4 regions of the Nonomuraea sp. NPDC050202 genome follow, and region 2 is predicted to be linked to each of the others. Evidence: riboswitches for the same ligand, from Rfam matches in the RefSeq annotation. Region 2 holds a riboswitch; each other region holds the start of a gene.
The links. Region 2 has a riboswitch for cyclic di-AMP ahead of AB0I79_RS01655 (C40 family peptidase). Riboswitches for the same ligand answer to the same signal wherever they lie in the genome.
Positions count from the first base shown of each region.

Region 1: linked by a shared signal. The riboswitch ahead of AB0I79_RS15885 (hypothetical protein) and the one ahead of AB0I79_RS01655 (C40 family peptidase) in region 2 are both predicted to bind cyclic di-AMP.
Region 3: linked by a shared signal. The riboswitch ahead of AB0I79_RS04205 (CHAP domain-containing protein) and the one ahead of AB0I79_RS01655 (C40 family peptidase) in region 2 are both predicted to bind cyclic di-AMP.
Region 4: linked by a shared signal. The riboswitch ahead of AB0I79_RS32650 (C40 family peptidase) and the one ahead of AB0I79_RS01655 (C40 family peptidase) in region 2 are both predicted to bind cyclic di-AMP.

Region 1 is NZ_JBFALF010000004.1:451,204-456,440, forward strand. It holds gene AB0I79_RS15870 (YetF domain-containing protein) at 1-97, opposite strand, end outside; gene AB0I79_RS15875 (rod shape-determining protein) at 94-1,068, opposite strand; gene AB0I79_RS15880 (DUF5302 domain-containing protein) at 1,401-1,601, shown strand; cyclic di-AMP (ydaO/yuaA leader) riboswitch at 1,765-1,900, shown strand; gene AB0I79_RS15885 (hypothetical protein) at 2,086-2,808, shown strand; gene AB0I79_RS15890 (alpha/beta fold hydrolase) at 2,875-3,720, shown strand; gene AB0I79_RS15895 (hypothetical protein) at 3,769-4,140, opposite strand; gene AB0I79_RS15900 (roadblock/LC7 domain-containing protein) at 4,166-4,540, opposite strand; gene AB0I79_RS15905 (hypothetical protein) at 4,570-5,237, opposite strand, start outside.
Region 2 is NZ_JBFALF010000001.1:317,801-323,037, reverse strand. It holds gene AB0I79_RS01670 (glycosyltransferase family 4 protein) at 1-971, opposite strand, end outside; gene AB0I79_RS01665 (M48 family metallopeptidase) at 968-2,503, opposite strand; gene AB0I79_RS01660 (hypothetical protein) at 2,515-3,336, opposite strand; gene AB0I79_RS01655 (C40 family peptidase) at 3,436-3,960, opposite strand; cyclic di-AMP (ydaO/yuaA leader) riboswitch at 4,034-4,197, opposite strand; gene AB0I79_RS01650 (NlpC/P60 family protein) at 4,803-5,237, opposite strand, start outside.
Region 3 is NZ_JBFALF010000001.1:862,735-867,971, forward strand. It holds gene AB0I79_RS04195 (alpha/beta hydrolase) at 1-656, shown strand, start outside; gene AB0I79_RS04200 (hypothetical protein) at 665-1,270, opposite strand; gene AB0I79_RS04205 (CHAP domain-containing protein) at 1,430-2,140, opposite strand; cyclic di-AMP (ydaO/yuaA leader) riboswitch at 2,153-2,289, opposite strand; gene AB0I79_RS04210 (Gfo/Idh/MocA family oxidoreductase) at 2,407-3,360, opposite strand; gene AB0I79_RS04215 (aldo/keto reductase) at 3,447-4,268, opposite strand; gene AB0I79_RS04220 (hypothetical protein) at 4,367-5,237, shown strand, end outside.
Region 4 is NZ_JBFALF010000014.1:262,312-267,548, reverse strand. It holds gene AB0I79_RS32665 (RDD family protein) at 231-719, opposite strand; gene AB0I79_RS32660 (RDD family protein) at 832-2,400, opposite strand; gene AB0I79_RS32655 (amino-acid N-acetyltransferase) at 2,486-3,067, opposite strand; cyclic di-AMP (ydaO/yuaA leader) riboswitch at 3,334-3,485, shown strand; gene AB0I79_RS32650 (C40 family peptidase) at 3,492-4,538, shown strand; gene AB0I79_RS32645 (LuxR C-terminal-related transcriptional regulator) at 4,570-4,782, opposite strand; gene AB0I79_RS32640 (cytochrome P450) at 4,978-5,237, shown strand, end outside.

The DNA.
Region 1 (5,237 bases), on a different contig from region 2:
CGATGCGCAGCAGCGCCGCCACGGTCACGTACACCGCGACGGTCCTGACGGCCTTGTCGGCGAGTGAGACCCCGCTGTGGAACAGGTCGTCGATCATGTACGGCCGCCACGGAGCCTCCCGATCAGGCCCAGCTCGTCCACGCACCGGCCCAGCCCCAGCGCCACGCACTCCAGCGGGCGCTCCGCCCTGCGCACGGGCATGCCCAGCGTCTCCCGCAGCCGCCGCCCGAGCCCGCGCAGCAGCGATCCGCCGCCGACGAGCACCGCGCCGTGCTCTCCGAGGTCGGCGGCCAGCTCGGCCGGGCAGCGCTCCACCGTCTCCATCGCCGCCCGCGCGATCGACTCGACCGGCTGCCCGGTGGCCTCGAAGATGTGCTGGACGGGCAGCGTCAGCTCCCGCTCGCGGCCGGTGCCGGGGTCGCGGGCCCGCACGACGACGTGCCCGTCGTGCGCGTGCCGCTTGGCCGACTCGGCCTCGCGGTCGTCGAGCTGCAGCCCGTGCTCGCGCTCCACGAAGCGGGCGATGGCCCTGTTCACGGCCTGCCCGCCGTACGGCACCGAGCCGGTCGCCACCACGGACTCGCCGGACAGCACGGCGATCCGCGCGGCGTCGCGGCCGATGTCGATCACCATGTGCCCGGTGCGGTCGGCGGGTGAGATGCCCGAGCCGAGCGCCACGGCCAGCGCGTGCGGGACCAGGTGCACGGTCCTGGCGTCCGCCTCGTACGCGATGTCCTGCAGCGCCTCGCGGTCGATCGGGGTGGAGTCGCAGGGCAGCGCCATGACCAGGCGCGGCCTGGCGTACGGGTGCCAGTGCACCTTGCGCAGGAAGTGCCGGATCATGCGCCGGGCGAGCTCGGCGTCGGCAGGCAGCCCGCCGCTGACCGGCCAGTGGGTGTGCCCGCCGGAGTCGGCGGCGGCCTCCGCGCCGTACCCGACGATCTTGCCCGTGCGGTCGTCGCACATGACGACCGAGGGCTCGTCGAGCACGATGCCCTTGCGTTTGACGTAGATCCGCGTGCTCGCCGCTCCCAGATCCATCGCCAGGTCACGACCGAGGAGTCTCATCGCGGGATTACTTTCCGGATCCGTTCCAACACAACACCACGAACGGAACGGATCCCCTTTACCTGTTACCCCTGGAACTGTGATCGACGAAGACCGCGAGGCCGAGCGTTACGACGCGGCCCGCGGCGGGCCGGTCCGGTCGTCGCCGGGGCGGCCCGGCACGGGCTGCGGCCGGGCGGCGAGTCGCGGTTCGCCGGCCACGGGCAGGGCCGCTCGGGCGGTCCCGGCCCGGTCTTCCGCTTGCTGTCTTTCACCGCGCAGTGAGCCCGGTTTCGCGTCATAAGCAGTGCCGTGCGAAGCTGTGAACTGTCCCCAACACCATGGAGGTCCTCATGGCGGATACACCGGAGCCGGAAGTCAGCGAAACTCCCGAGGACGAGCTGAAGCGCAAGTTCCGCGAGGCGCTGGAGCGCAAGCGCAACCAGCACGGCGGATCGGGCGCGGGTGGCAGGGGCGGCGACCCATCCAAGATCCACGGGGCGCACGGTCCGGCTGCGAGTAAAAGATCGTTCAGGCGCAAGAGCGGCGGCTGACGCTGGAATTCTGCGGGGGTACGGCGTGCCGTGCCCCCTTTTCCTTTGCCTGGACAGGTAGATCTTTCGCCCGATTCGTGAAGAATCGTTTGCAGATGTCCGTTTCCGTGGCTACTGTAATCGCCATTACCAGCCGGTGACCCAGTCCTTACCCCAGGAGGACGGCCGGTTGGCGCCGAATCCCGAACTTCGGGAACCGGGGAACCACCTCCGTTGGGGTGAATCCGGCTCCGTGCCGGTAGGGCAACTCCACCGCCCGAACCCGTCAGCTAACCCGGTAGGCGTGATGGAGAGGACAACTTACCCCATGCATCAGCGCGTCGTACCCCCGGACCGCGTCTTGACGGCCGCCTGCTGAGCGGCCCCCTTCCTCAAAGGCTCGTATCTTGCGCTCCGCGTAGCGACCTCGCGGCGCTCTGCCCCGCTGCGCCCTCATCCCCTGAGTGCAACCTCCCTGTCCCCCAGTGAAGGGTTTTGCTGCTTCATGTATGCCCGTTTTGGCCTGCGTTCCCTCGCCGTGCTGACCGCCTCCGCCGCCTGCGCGATGAGCATCGCCGGCACGGCCGCCCACGCCGACACCGACACCGGTGAAAAGATCTTGCTCAAGGGCTCGACCACTGCCTCGTACTTCTGGGACGACGCCTCCGGCCGCGCCGGTGACACGGGCCTGCCGGCCAGTGGCAAGCCGATGCAGAAGGGGCTGGCCGCCAGCCCGAGCTGGCCGCTGCTGACCGAGGGTTACGTGGTCTACAAGGGCAAGAAGATGCCCTTCTTCGTGGGTGACCGCGGGCCGGGCGCGCCCTCCAATCGCGGCATCATGCTGGACCTCGACGCCAAGACGTTCGCCGAGCTGACCGGCGGCGAGTTCAACTCCAGCACGCTGGGCGTGGACGGCATCGGCGGCCAGGGCCACATCGAGGTCGACTACGTCATCACCAAGTGGGGCGACGGCGTGGGCAAGAAGAACTACCCGGTGCCGTTCTCGACCGGCGCCTGGGCCGAGCGCGACACCAACCCGGCGACCCCGCCGCAGGCCGAGGAGGACTCCTCCGCCGCGGGCGGCAGCCTCCCTGACGCCCCCGCGGACGAGCCGGAGAAGGAGTCCGGCCTGGTCGGCACCGCGCTGATGGCCGGCGTGCTGTCCGTGGCGGGCGGTGGCGCGCTGCTCGGCGGGGAGCGCCTGCGGGCCGCGTTCATGAAGCGCTGAGCTCCCGCATCAAATCGGAGCGGATGACCTTTACGTGACGACGACCAGAATGTCATTCTGGTCGTCGTGACCATCCGCGCAGCCGCGAACGGCATCGACATCGCCTACGAGAGCTTCGGCTCACCCACCGGGCGCCCGCTGCTCCTCATCATGGGGCTCGGCGCCCAGCTCATCCAATGGGACGAGGGGTTCTGCGAGCTCCTGGCGGAGCAGGGACACCACGTCGTACGGTTCGACAACCGCGACGCGGGCCTGTCCACGCACCTCCACGAGCACGGCCTGCCCGCGATGGGAGCCGCGCCGCCGTACCTGCTGGACGACCTGGCCGACGACACCGCGGCCCTCATGGACGCGCTCGGCTGGCCGGCGGCCCACGTCGTGGGCGCCTCGATGGGCGGCATGATCGCCCAGACGCTGGCCATCCGGCACCCCGGCCGGGTGCTGACCCTGACCTCCATCATGTCCACGCCGGGCCCCTCCGTGGCCCCGCCCACGGAGGCCGCCGCCGCCGTCCTGATGGGCAGGCCGGCCGAGGGCCGCGAGGCGGTGCTGGAGCAGGCGGTGCGGACCTGGTCGTCCATCGGCTCGCCGGGCTACGAGCTGGACCGGGAGAAGATCAGGGCGACGGCCGGGCTGGCCTACGACCGCTGCTTCGACCCGGCGGGCACGGCCAGGCAGCTGGCCGCGATCATGGCGTCGGGCGACCGTACGGAGCTGCTCGCCCGGGTCGAGGTGCCCACGCTCGTGCTGCACGGGGAGGCTGACCCGCTGGTCCCGGTGGCGGGCGGCCGGGCCACGGCCGCGGCCGTCCCCGGGGCGCGGCTGGTGACGTACCCGGGGATGGGGCACGACCTGCCGCGCGAGCTCTGGCCGAGCTTCGTCGCCGAGATCACCAAGCTGACCTCGCCCTGACGACGCCGGTGGCCCGCCCCCGCGGGGCCGGGCCACCGGAACGGGCGTTCAGACCTCCAGCTTCTCCTCGATGCTCCGGAGCTGGTGGCGGGCCAGCGCCAGGTTGGCGCGGTTGCGGTCGAGCGCCAGGTACAGGAACAGGCCCTTGCCGCCGCGCCCGGTGATCGGGCGGATGATGTGGTACTGGCCGCTCAGCGTGATCAGGATGTCCTCGATGGCGTCCTTGAGGCCCAGCGAGTCCATCGTGCGCAGCTTGGCCTTGACCACCTCCGTGTTGCCGGCCGCGGCGATCTGCAGGTCCAGGTCCTTGGAGCCGCCGAGGGCCCCCAGTGCCATGCCGCTGCCGTGGTCGACGATCGCGGCACCGATGGAGCCGTCGATGCTCATCATCTCCTTGAGCGACACGTCCATGCCGGCCATGTCCTCTCCTCTCCCTGTTCGCGAGTCACTGTTTGCGAGCTGAGACGGCGGCCACGGCGGCAGCCGTCTTCCTGCCCTCCAGCCGCAGCAGCCCGACGTTCGCGCCGGGTCCGGCCAGGACCGTGAGGACGATGGTGGGGCCGGCGGCGTAGAAGGCCGTGAAACCGGCGGTGCCGGAGATGAGCGTCTCCTCGAGCGTTCCCTGGCCGGTGATGAGGAGCATCCGCCTGCTCATCGCGAGCAGCGCCGCCGACAGCGCCGCCGCCTGCTCGCCCGACTCCCCTGGAAGGTCGCAGGCGAGCTGCAGGCCGTCCACGGTGCAGGCGACGCTCCCCTGGACGTCCGGGGTGCGCTCGCGCAGCAGCGCCATCTCCTCCAGAACCTCTTGCCGTAGCTCCACCGGTGGCCTCCTCCTGAGTGAGGGGAACCTCACGACAGCTCCTCGAGCGCCTTCTTCAGCCGCATCAGCAGCGCCAGATCGGTCGGGTCGCCCGTCACGGGCGGGCCCAGCGGCTGGGCCCGCGCCTGCGGGTCGTGCGGCGGATGCTCGCCGGGCTTCCGCCGTAGGGGCAGGTCGGGCGCGGCCAGCAGCCCCGAGGCGGCCAGCCGGCGCACCGCCAGCAGCACCGGGTACGCCGGCCGGCCGATCTGCTTGGCCAGCTCCAGCGGGGTCGCCTTCTGGTCGGCCCTGACGATGACCTCCCACTGGACGCGGCTCAGCGTCACCCCGTGCCCGGGCAGCCGGGGCAGCGGCCGTACCGGGAGGGTGTCCACGTCGGCGGAGGGCCAGATCTGGGCGAGCTGCGCCCGCCGCCGCGCGCACTCCCGCACCAGCCCCGGCACGTCGAAGAACCACTGCCCGCCCAGCCAGTGCCGCTCCCCGGGGCGGAACTTGGGGCGTGTCCCGCTGACCGGCAGCAGGAAGAAGGCCGCGTCCAGGACCCCGCCGAGCACCGCGTACTGCAGCTCGCCCTGCGTGAGCGGCCCCTCGGCGAGCAGCCGCTCGCAGCCTCCGTCGGCCTGCAGCCGGCGCAGTGCCGCCTCGCTCATCAGCCCCCTGGCCGCGAGCAGCCGTTCCACGCTGGGGGCCTGGGCGC
Region 2 (5,237 bases):
TTCACGACCAGCCCGGTCTCGCCGGGCCTGACCGCGTCGGGCGCGCCGCCGGACGCGCCCGCCACCACCGGCAGTCCGGTCGCGGACGCCTCCAGGAACACGATCCCGAGCCCCTCCACGTCCACCCCCTTGAACCTGGTACGGCACGGCATCGCGAACACGTCGGCCGCCGCGTAGTACCCCGGCAGCGCGGCCGCCGGCACCGTGCCGGTGAACCTGATCGACTCCTGCCCCGCCGCCAGCCGCTCCAGCCTCCTGCGGTACGGCCCGCCGCCCACCAGCAGCAGCACCGCCTCCGGCACGGAGCGCAGCACCTGGGGCCAGGCCCTGATGAGCTGGTCCTGGCCCTTGCGCGGCACCAGCCGCGAGACGCACACCACGACGGGCCGCCCCGGCGGCAGGCCCAGCTCCGCCCTGGCGGTGCCGGGGTGGAACTGCCCGACGTCCACGCCGGGCGCGAGCCGGACGAGCTTGCCCGCCGGGATGACCGCGGCCAGCCGCTGGCGCGTGTACTCGCCCAGGTAGGTCACCACGTCGGCGTACCCGCCGATCCTGCGCAGCACCGAGCGGAAGCCCGGCGCGCTCGCCCACGACGCCTCGTGGCCGTGGGTGAGCATCACCACCCGCCGCGCGCCCGCCCGCCGCAGGCGCGGGGCGAGCAGGCCCAGCGGCGCCGCCGCGCCGAACACCACGGTCCGCGCGCCGTGCTCGGCCACCAGCCCGGCCGCCGTGCGCGCGACGGCCGGGGTGGGCAGCATGAGCCGCGTCGGGTGCCGCACGATCCGGTACGGCTGGCGCCGGTCGAACTCGGCGGCGCCCGGCCAGGCGGGGGCGTAGACCACGACGCCCGGCGTGCGCAGCGCGAGCCCGTGCACGAATGACTGGATGCCGCCCGGCCTGGGCGGGAAGTCGTTCGTCACGATGAGCACGCCGCCGCCGGTGTCGTCGGCTGGGCGGCCGGGGTGGGTCACGGCTCGGGGACGCCGTTCAGCTTGGCCCATGCGCGGGCCATCGCGATGCGCTCGGGGCCGGAGGGATGGGAGGCATAGAGCACATATTCCACCGCATCCGGCGACAAGTCGGAAATATTGGTTATGGCGAGCCGTTTTTGCATGGCGATGAACATGGCCGGATCCCTGGTCAGGTCCAGCGCGTGCACGTCGGCCCTGGCCTCGATGTGCCGGCTGATCACGTTCTGCGCGGGGCCCATGATCAGCGAGCCGAGCGTCATGAGGCCCATGACCACGCCGACCGCCCGGGGATCGGTGATCGAGGTGACGCCGGTGCGCCGCCGTACCGGCTTGAGGACCAGGAACAGCGCGATCGCGCCGAAGCCGGCTCCCAGGGCGCCGATGATCGTGCCGTACAGCACGTCGTCGTACTTGGCGTGCCCCAGTTCGTGCGCCGCGACCAGCTCGACCTCCCGCTGCGGGGCCTGCAGCAGCGTGTCGTAGACGACGATGCGGCGCGTGGCGCCGAAGCCGGACACGTACGCGTTGAGCGCCGTCGTGCGGCGCGAGGCGTCGGCGACCAGCACGTCCTCGACCGGCACGCCGTCGCGCGCGGCCATGTCGAGCAGGTTCGTGCGCAGGGGGCCCTGACGCATGGAGCTGAAGTCGTTGAACAGCGGCTCGAACACCACCGGGTACACGAACGACGTCACCACCGTCAGCGCGAACGCGCCCACCGCCGCGGGGATCCACCAGCGCCTGACCTTGCGCGCCAGCGCGACCAGGGCCAGCAGCATGACGCAGAGCAGGAACACCTCCACGCCCAGGTTCTTCAGCCGGTCGCCCGCCCAGCCGGCCCAGTCCTGGGTGGACAAGCCGTAGTCGCGCAGGATCGTCTCGACCCACATGCCGAGCGGCCACCTGATCACTTCGACGAGCGCGGTGATCGCCAGGGCGCCGAGGACGACCCGCAACCACCACGGGCCCCGCAGCCTGCCCAGCACCCTGGCGCTGAACGGGGTGGCGACCAGGATGCCGGCGATGATGATCGTGAGGGCCAGCGAGAGGTAGCTCGGCAGGGTGGTGGCCGCGTCGAACGCCCGCGCCCTGGCGATCTGGGCGGCGCCGAAGTCGCGGGCCGGGTCGGGCGGGCCGCCGGTGAGCACCTGCCAGGGGGTGCTGAAGGCGGCCACGGCCAGGATCACCAGCCCCAGCAGCACGAGCGCGATGGCCGCCGGGCGCCTCCCACCGCCGTCCTCGCCGCCTCTTCCTGTCACGGGCACCTCCTCACGATGCCCCGGCGCGGCCCTCTCCGCATCGCCCGGCACGTGCCGCATCGCCTCGCCCCGCATCGCCTCGCCTGTCGCGGAGGCCACCGTCTCGCCCGTCGTGAGCCGCTCCGCGTCGCGCGGCACCGCCGCCTCCCCGAGGCCGGCGCGCTCGCTGCGCCCCGTGTCCTCGTCCGGATGGCCGGCGGCGCCGACGGCGGCCATCGCGCCATCCGTCACCTCGTCTTCCCGTGCCGCGTCGTCGGTGTCTCTTCGATCGTCCATCTGCCTCCCCTTCACACGAGCTGATCCCGCACGTATGCGCGCCACCGTGCCGTCAGCGTGGCGACGGAGAGCCCCAGCGAGGCGAGCGCCCGATCGGCGCCTGCCGCCTGGGCTTCACGGTAGAGCCCCACCAGGGTCCCCTCACCGAACCGGTCAGCGAGGAAGCGACACGCCAGCCAGGCCTCCTGGTACGCCCGGGCGAGCCGGTTCGGGTCACGCCCGTCGGCCGCGAAAGCCTCAGGCCCGGGCAAAGCGCTCGGCAGCCGCCCGGCCCGCACCTCCGCCGCCAGCTCGGCGGCGGCGGTCGCCACCGGCAGCCCGGCGTCGCGGTAGCCGACGTAGTCGGCGAAACCCTCGTACAGCCAGACGGGCAGGCCGTCGGTGCCGGCCACGACGTGGGTCAGCTCGTGGGTGAGGACCACGTCCCTGCCGGTGGGGTTGAGGGTGGCGAACGCCTCGGGCACGACGATCACGCGCCGGCCGTCGGCCACGGCGGCCAGCCCGTCGAGCCGTCCCGCACCGGCCAGGCGGGCGGCGTCGCGGCCGGACTCCGGCAGCACGACCAGGGGGCGTACCGGCCTGCCGAGCACGGCCGAGACCCGCGCGCCCGCGCTGTCGGCCCTGCGCGCCAGCTCGTCGAGCCGCTCGGGCGGGACCGTGCCGGGACCTGCGACGGTGGACCGGACGCCGCGGCTGACGGCCGTACGCCGCCCCGGCCACAGGCCGCGCAGCTCGGGGGGAAGGATGGGGGAATCGGGCAGCGGGGTGGCCGCGGCGGGGACGAGGAGCAGCAGGCCCGTCACCACGGCTCGCCGGCTCACCTGCTCGAACACGATGCCCGATCGTAGTGCGCCCTGCCTGCTGAGAGCCCCGGACGTGCGAGAGCCCCGTCCGGATCCAGGAAATCCTCCAAGAATCCGGACGGGGCTTCTTCACATGCCGGGACGAACAGCGCCCACGAAGGACGATCGGCGCCATCCGCTCAGCTTGTCGATGCGTACCCGTTCGCCTGTCCGTGGCGAGTGGATCATCTTGCCCTTGCCGACGTACATGCCCACATGGCCGAGCCCGCTGAAGAACATCAGGTCGCCAGGCTTGAGATTGCGCCAGGAGACCTTCTTCTTGGTACGGGCGAACTGGCTGCTCGCCACGCGCGGGAGCTTGACGCCGGCCTTCTTCCAGGCGAACTGGACGAGACCGGAGCAGTCAAACGAACCAGGCCCTGTGCCTCCGTACCGGTACGGGTCACCGATCTGGTTCTTGGCCACGGCGATGGCCTTGCGGGCTTTCACTTTCTGCCGAGCGAGCTTGGCTGCCCTTCGCTGGGCGACCGTGGCCTTCTTGGACGACTTGGCGGTGGTTTCCGCCTTCACCGTCGTCGGAGCGGCCGCATCGCTCGTCGTCGTCGCCTGAGCCGTTGGGGCATGGAGGACGAGACCTCCGGCCGTCACGGTCATCGTGAGTGCTACGCCACTCAGGGCAAGGCAGGACAGGCGGGGGTTCTGCAGGGGACTAGACAGGATTTCTCCTTGTGTCTTCCACGAACGCCTACCGGGTTAGCTGACGGATTCGGGCGTGGAAGTCGCCCTACGGCGCGATGGCGCGCCGACTCACCCCTGATCCCTTGGGAACTCGGGATCGCTTGGGTCCCCGGCTCCGTGCTCCTGGCTGCACGGATTCGGCAGGCCGCGTGCCCCGATCCAGATTCGATGTGGGGATGCTCGGGGAGCGACCGGCGGATTCTTTTGTCTGTCTCGCATCGGGGCAGACCCGGTGCGGGGTTCGCGGCGACATGGCTTGTTCACCGCGACGACGCCAGAAGCTACGTCGAAAGGTCAAGAATCGGCAAAGGGTGAGTCAGCTTGTAAAGATCAGGCAGAGGGTGGTGTCAAGTTTGAAACCCCTGCTGGAACACCAGGTTCTGTTACCGAAATGTGACTCTGCTCACACTTGGAAACCGGCGGGCTTGTCAGGTCCCAATTGTCACTTAAGCCACATTTGACACCCTTTAAACGTGAGCAAGGCCACTGGGAGCGCTCCCGCTCGCTCTGTCCCGCAACGCCCCGCCATGCCCGAGCAAGCACCGAAATCTACGGACCCCGCAGTATTCGTCACCCCTGAGCAGAGTGGACCTCAGGCCGCCACGAAGGCGACGATCTACTATTCTCGATCGTAGTTACTGACCTGGCAGGGCGCCGGATGCGCCCACAGAGGCCCGCGCACTTCGGCACGCCTGAATACGGCCACCGGAGACCGAAACGGGTGCGGCCACGCCCGGCCCTCAGGAGACCAGAACTGGTTACGGGCGGACCGCTCCGACGAGGGAACGACCGTAGCCCGAGAGCTTGACGACCTTGACGACATCGCCTGTCTGCGGCGCGTGGACGATCTGGCCGTTGCCCGCGTAGATGCTGACGTGCCCGAGCCCTTCACTGAAGATCAGGTCCCCGGGCTGCAGCGCGTCGAGCGACACCTTCCGGCTCGCCCCCCACGACCACTGCTGCCACGTCGTACGGGGCAGCGACACGCCCGCCGCCGCCCAGGCCGCCTGGGTGAGCCCGGAGCAGTCGTAGCCGCGCGGCCCCGTACCTCCGTAGATGTACGGCTTGCCCACCTGCGCGTACGCGAACCGCAGCGCCGCCGCCGCGCTGCCCGAAGCCGGACCCGTGTACTTGATGCCCGTGCTGTTGGGATTGCCGGGGTTGTACGCCCCCAGCCTGTCCAGCAGCTTCTT
Region 3 (5,237 bases), 540 kb from region 2:
ACACCTTCGACCGGCTCGCCGACGTCACCGAAGGGTTCGTGCGGCGGCTCGGTCTGACACGCTTCGTGATGTACGTGTTCGACTTCGGCGCGCCGGTCGGCTTCCGCCTGGCCGAGCGGCACCCGGAGTGGATCGCGGGGCTCGTGGTCCAGAACGGCAACGCCTACCGCGAGGGCCTGTCCGACGCGGCCCGCGACTTCGTCGCGCTGCGCCCCGAAACACCGGGCGCCGAGCGGACGATCCGCGACCTGCTCACCCTGGACGGCACCCGCGGTCAGTACGAGACCGGCGTCCCCGACCCCGCCGTGATCGCCCCGGACGGCTGGACGCTCGACCAGCACTTCCTCGACCTGCCGGGGCGCAAGGAGGCCCAGGTGGCGCTGGCCTTCGACTACCACTCCAACGTGGCGCGGTACGAGATCTGGCAGGCGTGGCTGCGCGCCCACACCCCGCCCACGCTCATCACGTGGGGCCGCGACGACCCGTTCTTCCCCGAGCCCGGCGCCCGCGCCTACCTGCGGGATGTGCCCGGCGCCGAGCTCCACCTGTTCCCCACCGGGCACTTCGCGCTGGAGACGCACCTGGCGGAGATCGCGCCGCTCATCGCCGCCTTCCTCGACCGGACGTGGGGCCGGCCGTCCGATTCGCGTGGCTGAACGGCCCGTCAGCCCAGGTCGTCCAGGCTGACCTCCCTGACGGAACCGTCGGGCCGGTAGGTGAACATCCTGGGCTCGCCCATCCGTGCCACGACGGCCTCGAACTCCGCGCGCCGCTCCTCCGGCGTCGGCCCGTCCGGGTCGATGACGGTGAAGCCGAGCAGTTCCACGGCCTCCGCGTCCACGTCGCCGGGCTCGACCGAGCCTTCGACGGTGAAGCCGAGCAGCTCGCGCAGCGCGTCCTCGCCCAGCTCCAGCGGGTGGAACGGCAGCGGGTACGGGCCCTCGTCCGGCCGGCCGGGCGTGGGCGGGACCGGATGTTCGCCGTTCCAGTAGGGCAGCTCGAACGGGTACGGCTCGCCGATGTCCTCGATGACGCCGTTGCCCGGGGAGAGGCTGAGCGAGCGGACGAGGCGGCCGTCCTCCCAGACGGCGAAGGCGACCCAGTCGACGACGCTGTGCATGGCGTGCAGCACGAGCCGGCGGCCCTTGCCCGCCTCGACGAGGTGGGCGGGGAACCGCGACGGATTGTCGATCATGAAGTGCGCGCAGCAGATGAGCTCGGCGCCGGGGAAGCTGGTGGCGTAGGCGATGACGCCGGTCTTGGCTCCCATGCGGGCTCCCGGGGGTGAGGGAAGCGGATGAAGAGGCAAGGTAGCGAGCCGGTCCGACAGAACCCCGGAACGCGACGAGCGCGCGTCCCCTCGGTGGGGACGCGCGCTCGTCGCGTCACATGGAAGGCAAAGAGCGATCTCTCGGCCTGGAACGTTCCGTCAGGAGGCGTACTGCGGGTAGCCGTAGCCGACGACCTGCGACTTCGGACGGATGCGCTCCTCGACCCGGCCGTTGCCGGTGTTGCCCTCGATCGTCGAGATGGTGCCGTTCTGGTTGTCCTTCACGACGAACCCGACGTGCTGGATGTCGCTCAGGCTCTTGCCACCGTCCCACGCGAAGAACACGACGGCGCCGGGCTTGGCGACGGTGCCCCAGCGGTTGTTGGCGGCGAACCACTTGGCGTGGGCGACGGTGTAGGCGTCCCAGCCGACCTGCGGGCGGGCGCCGGTCTGCTCGCCGACCCAGGAGACGAACATCGAGCACCAGGCGGCGTTCAGGTACGCGGCGCGGTTGCCGCCGTCGCGGGCGACGGTCTCGGCGGCGCGCTGGGAGCTGGCGTACCACTGCTGGAACTTGGTGCCGCCGCCGGCGGCGTTCTCCGAGGTGCCGACCTGGGCCTTGGCCATGGCCAGGACCTGGGCGGCAGTGACGTTGATCTTGGTCTCGGCACGGTCGTCCGCCGCGCCGGCCTTGTGGGCGGCGATGGCGGTGTCCGGGTGCCTGGCGGCGGTGGCCGCGGCGACCCCCGTGGCGGTGTCGGCGTTGGCCGTCATGGCGTTGACGCCGAGGGCCGAGGCGATGACGGTGGCGCCGAGGGCGGCGCGGGCGATGTTGCTCTTCGAGACAGCGGTAATACGGTGCTTGGCCATCGAGGGAGGTGCTCCTTGCTTCCATGCCGCTTACCGGGTTAGCTGACGGGCTCGGGCGTGGAAGCTGCCCTACGGCACCGGAGTGCCGATTCGCCCCAAAGACATGGGTCCCCGGTTCCGCCCTGAGGCGGATTCAGCGGTCGCAGGACGATCCTGCGATGTGTCGTGCGATGGTCTGACATAGCCGGACAAACCGGGCGTATGCCTCAAGATGCCCCATAAGGTAATACATGAGGCAAGAGGATTACAAATCCATAAAAGCCCAGCTAGGCAAACTGCCTGCGAGCGTCGGCCAGAAGCCCCAGCATGGCAAGGGATTCGTCAAGAGGCATGATCGAGGATTCGGTCCTGCCTTCGGCCGTGGCGGCGCGGACTTCGCGAAGCTCTCCGGCGTATCCGTTGTCCGCCGGATCGAGCACATGCTCTTCCGGCTCCATGGAGGGCCCGGTGAGAACGATCCGCTGCGGAGCCCAGAACGGCGCCTGGAGGTCCGCCCGCATCCGAGTACCTACAACACAGGCCGTGTTCGGGTAATTCCCGAGCAATGAGGTCGCCACGAGAGCGTGTCTGCCGCCGGGGTAGAGCAATACGCCGGCCGCCTCCGCATCCACCCCGCTCGGGGCCAGGGAGCCCGTGATGCGCAGGTCAGCGGGCATGCCCAGGAGGAGCTGGGCCAGCCCGAACGGGTAGATCCCCAGGTCGAGCAGGGCCCCGCCGCCCAGCTCCGGCGCCCACAGCCGGTGGGCCGGGTCGTAGGGCGCCGCGAAGCCGAACGATGCCTGCACCGAGCGCAGCTCGCCGAAGCGGGGATCGCCCGCGATGCGCTGGACCAGCGGGTTGAACCGCATCCACATGGCTTCCATGAGGAAGACGCCCGCCTCGCGCGCCAGGCGCACCATCTTCTCCGCGTCGTCCACGGTGGCCGCCAGCGGCTTCTCGCAGAGCACGGCTTTACCTGCGGCGATGGCCAGCTCGGCGACCTGCAGGTGCTGCGCGTGCGGGGTCGCCACGTAGATCGCGTCCACCCCCGGGTCGGCGCACAGCTGCTCGTAGGAGCCGTACGCCGACTCGGCCTCCAGCGTGGCGGCCAGGGCCTGCGCCCTGGCCAGGCTCCGCGATCCGACGGCGGCCACCCGCATGCCGGGCTCGGCCGCGATGGCGGCCCCGACCGTACGCGCGATGCCGCCGGTCGCCGCAATTCCCCAAGTGAAATCTCGCACGCGGAGATGTTATAGGGGAGGTAAAGGAAGGGTTATGGGGGGATATGTCATTAATGGCGTGATGCCACAAATGTCACGCCAGTCACTTACGTCATGTTGAACGTGTCGGGGTCCGGCCCGAGCCGCTGCCCCTTGTTCAGGGCGCCGATGGCCGACATGTCCTCGGTGTCGAGGATGAAATCGAACACGCCGATGTTCTCCTTGATCCGCGCGGGCGTGACGGACTTCGGGATCACCACGTTCCCGAGCTGCAGATGCCAGCGCAGCACGATCTGCGCGGGGGTCCTGCCGTACTTCTCCGACAGCACCGCCAGCGCCGGGTCCGACAGCAGCCCCTTGCCCTGCCCCAGCGGGCTCCAGGCCTCGGTCAGGATGCCGTTGGCCTCGTGGAAGGCCCGCATCTGGCGCTGCTGCAGGTACGGGTGGAGCTCGATCTGGTTGATGGAGGGCGTGATGCCGGTCTCGTCCATGAGCCGGGTGAGCGTGTCCACCGTGAAGTTGGAGACCCCGATGGCCCTGACCCGGCCGTCACGGTAGATCTTCTCCATCGCCTTCCACGCCTGCACGTACCTGTCCTGCTGCGGCACCGGCCAGTGGATCAGGAAGAGGTCTATGTGGTCCAGGCCCAGCCTGGCCAGGCTCTCGTCGAAGGCGGCCTCGGCGCGGCCGTGGTCGCCGTTCCACAGCTTCGTGGTCACGAACACCTTCTCGCGCGGCAGCCCGCTCCCGCGCACGGCCCGCCCCACGCCCTCCTCGTTGCCGTAGGCGGCGGCGGTGTCGACGTGCCGGTAGCCGGCCTGGAGTGCGGTGGCGACCGCCTGCTCGGCCTCCTCGGCCGGGACCTGCCAGACGCCGTACCCGAGTTGCGGGATCTGCACGCCGTCGGTGTTGAGCATGAGCGAATTCATACCCTCCATTGTTCACGCCGCGTTTCTGGGGGCTTAAGGCGGTGGGGCTAGCTTGAAGCGGTCGTTAACGCGCCATCACCCCGCTGGGAGGGCAACGAGTGGTCGAACAGGCGTCGGCCTGGGTGGAGTCCCCGCTCCAGATGCTGTGCGCCGTCGAGGCCCACCACGCCGGGCTTCTCGGCCCCGAGACGGCTGTCGTGCCCCGGGCAGGGCTGCGGCCGCTGAAGGCCACGCGCCGCGAGCTGCGCTCCCTGGGGCTGCCCGACGGGCTGGTGCTGGCCGAGCCGCGCGAGCGCATGCCCAGGCGCGTGCAGGCCGTCGGGGACGCCTTCTCCGGCAAGGTGCAGCTGCGCTGGCTCACCTCCATGCCGGGCCGCATCGTCATCGTCGACGACGGGCTGGCCACGCTGCGGCTGCTCGAACTGCTCGCGGCGGGCCCGTACCGGCCGCTGCTGCGCGCCCGCGCCAACCGCACCAGGCTGCGCGCCGCGCTCGGCCTGGCGGCGGCGCTGCGGCTGCGCCTGAGCAAGGTGTCCGTCTTCACCGCCCTGAGCGTGGACGACAAGCTGGAGGCGGCCGTCCGCCGGGCGGGCGTCGACCTCGTCCGCCACGACTTCGCCTGGCTGCGGGCCCAGCCGCCCAGCGCCGAGGGCCCCGCCGAGCGCACGGTCGTGCTCGGCACCTCCCTGGTACGCAACGGCCTCGTGCACCGCGACCACTACCTGCGCTGGCTGACCGACCTGGCCGCGCGCGAGCCGCTGGCCTACTACCCGCACCGCCGCGAGGACCCCGTGGACGTCGCCCTGATCCGGGAGCGCCCCGGCATCACCGTCCACGACGCCGGCGCGCCCGCCGAGCTGACGCTGCGCGGCCTGGACCCGGGCCAGCGCGTGCTCAGCCTTCCCTCGACCGCGATCACCTCGCTGCGGGTGCTGCTGAGCCCGCGCGGCGTCGCCGTCGAGCCCGTGG
Region 4 (5,237 bases), on a different contig from region 2:
GGGCGCATTAAGCGCTGGGAGCGTGACCACGGGGAGCCTGGCCCCCTCATGCACACCCAGGGCGGCAACCACCCGCAACCGACCATAGCGCCACACAGATACCCTGCGTGCCGCAGGGGCGCCAACATCCGGCAACCCGGACGCCCCATAGCCTAATGCCAGTCTCTCCAGGCTCCTTACCGGATCAACCGAAAATTTTGCGAAAAGGCATCGCCCCAGGTACGGGTAGCTCAGCGAAGATCTTTTACCACCCTCGTTCCCGCTGCCCGGTCATGCGGGCCCCGCTCCAGGGGCTTGTCCATCAGGATGAGCAGCCCCACCCCGAACAGCAGCATTCCGGCCACGAGATTGACGACCGGAATGCCCATGAGCATGATCGGGGCGGGATAGACCAGGGTCCGCCTGAGCAGAACCCGGGACGGCAGCCCCTCCGGGGACAGGCGAATCCTCATGATCGCCTTACCGAAGGTCCGCCCGCGCCGGGAATGCGCCCACCAGTCGTAGCCCGCATAAGCCAGGCCGGCCACCAGCCACGCGAAGACTCCCGGCAGCCGGCCGCCGAAGACCTCGGCCATCCCGACAGTCCGGAAGATGCCCCACAGCGCGATGAACAGAATGTAATAGAAGACCCCGAAGACGAGTGCTTCAATCAGCCGGGCGCCGAGGCGTTCCCACCATTCGGCGGGCAGCACGTCCGTCCGCGGCGCCGTCCCGGCCATAACTGCCACCTCGCGTCGTCGGGGGCTCGGGTCGCCAACTAATTCTGGTACAGGTCCACCCACAAAACATAGGGGCCGGCGAGGCCGGCCCCTATGTCGCGTCTCCGGAAGACTACTTGATCTTCACCACCACCGTCTTCGCGAACTTGTCCGCGAAGGTCTGCTGCAGCGGCTTGTCCCACAGTTGCGAGGCACCGTTCAGCCCGTACGCGACGGCGGAGAGCAGGGGGCCGACCAGGGGGACCCAGTAGACGATGTAGCCGCCCACCGTGACGAGCGCCCGCTTGAGCGAGACGTCGTTGGGCAGGCCCTCCGGCGGGACGGGGCCGCCGACCTGGGCGACCTTGATGCCCATGACCATCTTGCCGACCGTCTGGCCCTTCAGCTTGACCAGGAGGAAGTCGTAGGCCACGTAGATCAGGGTCACGACGATCGCGACGGCGAGGTAGTACAGCAACCCGAACGTCAGCCCGGACGTGAGCCCGGTGATCGAGCTGTAGGACGGGTACAGCGGGGTGAGGGCGAGCGACACCACCCACATCACGACGCCGAAGATCACACCGTCGATGATCCTCGCCACCAGGCGCTGCCACCACTCGGCCAGCGGCGCCGGCGCCCCGGGAGGCTGCACGCCGACCGGCTGGCCGTAGGGCTGCCCGTAGCCGGGCTGCTGGCCGTAGCCGCCCTGCCCGTACTGCTGCGGCTGCTGCCCGTAGCCCTGCTGGCCGTACTGCTGCTGGTCGCCGTACTGCTGCTGGCCGTAACCGGGCTGGGCGTAGCCGGGCTGGGCGTAGCCGGGCTGGGACTGCTGCTGCTGTCCATATCCCTGCTGGCCGTAGCCCTGCTGCTGACCGTACTGGCCCTGCTGGCCGTAGTCGGGCTGCGACTGCGGCTGCTGGCCGTAGGCGGCCTGCTGACCATAGTCCGGCTGGGACTGATGCTGCTGGCCATAAGCGGCCTGCTGCCCGTAGTCCGGCTGCGACTGGGCCTGCTGCCCGTACTGCGCCTGCTGGCCGTAGTCGGGCTGCGACTGCGGCTGCTGGCCGTAGGCGGCCTGCTGACCGTAGTCCGGCTGGGACTGATGCTGCTGGCCATAAGCGGCCTGCTGCCCGTAGCCGGGCTGCGACGGGGGCTGCTGGGCGTAGCCGGGCTGCTGGCCCGACTGCGGCTGCTGGCCGTAGCCGGGCTGCTGGCCGTAGCCCTGCTGGTCGCCGTACTGCTGCTGGCCGTAACCCGGCTGGGACTGCTGCTGCTGTCCGTAGCCCTGCTGCTGGCCGTATTGGGGCTGCTGACCCGACTGGGGTTGCTGGCCGTAGCCGTACTGCTGCTGCTGCTGGCCGTAGTCGGGCTGGGACTGCTGTTGCTGCCCGTAGCCCTGCTGCTGACCGTACTGCTGCTGGTCGTATTGCTGTCCGTAGCCCTGCTGGCCGTAGCCCTGCTGCTGGCCGTGCTGGGGTTGGCCGTAGCCCTGCTGCTGGCCGTAACCCTGCTGGCCGTAGCCCTGCTGCTGGCCGTACTGGGGTTGCTGGCCGTAGGCGTCGTCCGCCCGGTAGCCGACCACAGTCACGTCCGGGTCGGGCTCGCCAGGGTGGCGGCCCGTGTTCTGCTGCCCGTAAGGGGTGCCGGGCGCGGAATTCTCGCCGGATTCGTCCCGCGGATACGGCGGCTGTCCGGTGCTCACCGTGTCACCTCGCTTCGAGTGCGCATGTGGCACGTGTCAGGACACATGCCTGTGCTGCCCAACGTATCGACATAGGTATCAACAATCACCTTTCCATCTGGTCAAGGTCTGCGTCACCCGATGTCAGATGGAGCAGCATGCGGGTGTTGCCCAGGGTGTTCGGTTTGACGTGTTCCAGGTCGAGGAACTCCGCCACACCCTCGTCGTACGAGGCCAGCAGCTCGGCGTAGACCTCGGGAGAGACCGGCGTGCCCTGAATCGGGCGAAAGCCGTGCCTCGCGAAGAAGTCCACCTCAAAAGTCAGACAGAATACACGTCGCAGACCCAGATCCTTCGCGTGCTGTATCAGCGCCGAGACGATCCGATGGCCGACGCCCATGCCGCGGCACTCCGGATCCACCGCCACGGTGCGGACCTCCGCGAGATCCTCCCACAGCACGTGGAGCGCACCGCAGCCGACGACCTGCCCGCCCCGCTCGGCCACCCAGAACTCCTGTACGTCCTCGTACAGGGTGACCGTGGCCTTCTCCAGGAGCCGGGGACCTGCGCCCGCGTAGGTGTCGACCAGCCGCCTGACCGTCCGGACGTCGGGCGTGCGGGCACGCCGGACCACCACCGCGGTCTCGGGCCCGGTCTCGGACGTTGCCAGTTCGGCCACCTGCTCCATGGCCCTCCAGAGTACAGATGTCATTACGGCTCAGACTTAACTCCCATCTCTGGGCCCATCCTGTTACATGTGGTGGCCATATGAGCACGCTCCCCACATCCGGCTGAAGCGGCAACGAAGGGGACATAAAGTCCGATCAGCACAGTCAGGCACGAGATCACCTTGTGACCCTTCGGTTGTGAAACCTCTATGAACTCGGCAGTTCCGGTTGAGCACGAACTCGGAGTGCATTAGTGTCCAGCGACGATGTTCCCCGCGTGTCGCGCGCGAGGAACACGCCCAATCCCCGCGAGGGGAGCCGGGGACCCACCGGCGGCGACCCCCATCGCCCGCCGCCAGGGGTGAATCCGAGTCGTTCGGTAGGGCTGCTCCGGCCCGAACCCGTCAGCTAACCCGGTAGGCGTCGAGGAAGGGAGCTTGGTTGGTGAAGCGCACGCGCAACGGCGGGGAGAAGACGGCGGGCAAGCACGCGCGCCCTCAGGAACGGCTCCGGCGATCACGCCGCCTCGGCGGTGTGGTGAGTCTCACAGTCGCGGCGCTCTTGATCGCCATTCCCGTCGGCTCGGCGTCCGCGGACCCCAAGCCTTCACTCCAGGACCTGGCCAAGCAGGTCGAGAAGATGCACAACGAGATCGAGACGCTGACCGAGGAGTACAACGGCCAGCGCGAGAAGCTCAAGACCGCCAAGAAGGCCGCCGACGCCGCGCGGAAGACGCTGGCGACCAGTGAGGCCGAGCTCGAGGCCAAGCGTACGGAGGTCGCGCTGCTGGCCCAGAACGCGTACATGACCGGCGGGCTGAACCGGATGCTGGCGTTCGCCACCGCCGGCGACCCCGACTCCTTCCTCGACCGCGCCGCCACCATGGACGTGCTGGAGCAGCAGCAGGGCGCGGAGGTCAACCAGGTCACCCAGGCCAGGGAGGCCGCCGAGCGCGCCAGGGCCGGCGCCCAGGCACGCATCGACGAGGTCCAGGAGATCGTCTCCGAGCTCGACACCAAGCGCGACAAGATCACCAAGCTGGTCACCAAGGTCGAGAGCAACCTGTTCAGGCGGGCGCTGGGCGAGGCCGGCCGTCCCGGCACGCGGGCGCAGCGCGTCAACCTGCCGATCGTCGGCAGCGGCAAGGCCGCCCAGGCCGCGCGGTGGGCGCTCACGCAGCAGCTCAAGCCGTACGTCTGGGGCGCCGAGGGCCCCAGCTCCTACGACTGCTCGGGACTGGTCATGGCCGCCTACCAGAAGGTCGGCATCTCCCTGCCGCACTACACCGGCAGCCAGTGGACCGCCGGCAGGCACATCTCACGCGAGGAGATGCGCCCCGGCGACCTGGTGTTCTTCTACAGCGACCTGCACCACGTGGGCATCTACCTGGGCGGCGGCATGATGGTGCACGCGCCGCAGACCGGTGACGTCGTACGGATCGCCTCGATCGCCAACAGGCCGTTCGCCGGCGCGGTACGCATCGCCGACTGACCCCGGACCCCCTTCCCCTGGCCGCTCGCCGCTAGATCAGCTGGCGGCGGGCCGCCCATGCCACGGCCTCGATCGCCGTGGCGACACCGATGCGGTCGCAGATGCCACGTAGTCTCCTGCGCACTGTGCGCCCGCTGATGTCCAGCCGTCTGCCCACCCGGTCGACCGTGACCCCCTTGGCCAGCTCCGCGAGCAAAGCAAGATCCGCATGGCTCAGCTCAACACCTTCAGTGAGCACATCCATCGGGAGCCCTCCCCCCCAACAGCTGACTTGGGCCTCTTCACCGGGCCGAAGTCGCTCCTCGCAGACGGTAAACGCATCCTGGAAAGGTCGTCAAGCATTACAATCGCCGCGCTTGACTAGCACTATTGACATGATCCGAAATATGTGACCTACTCGCGATATGTCGGCACCGATCAGTCCAGGATGAGCGATCTCATGGAGCCTTCCGGTACTCCGGACCCGGCGGCTCTGAGCCCGGCTGACGTCCTGGGTTTTGATCCGTTCGATCGGGGATTTCTGCATGATCCTTACTCCCGCTATCGGGAGCTGAGCGCGCGTGGCGCCCTCTTCCGCACGCGCGGGGGTCTGCTCGTCGCCACCACGCACGAGCTGTGCACGACCCTGCTCCGCGACCCGCGCTTCGGCCGCGGCTCCGGCAGGCAGAACGGCGCCGACCCAGGTCAGCCCGTTGCATC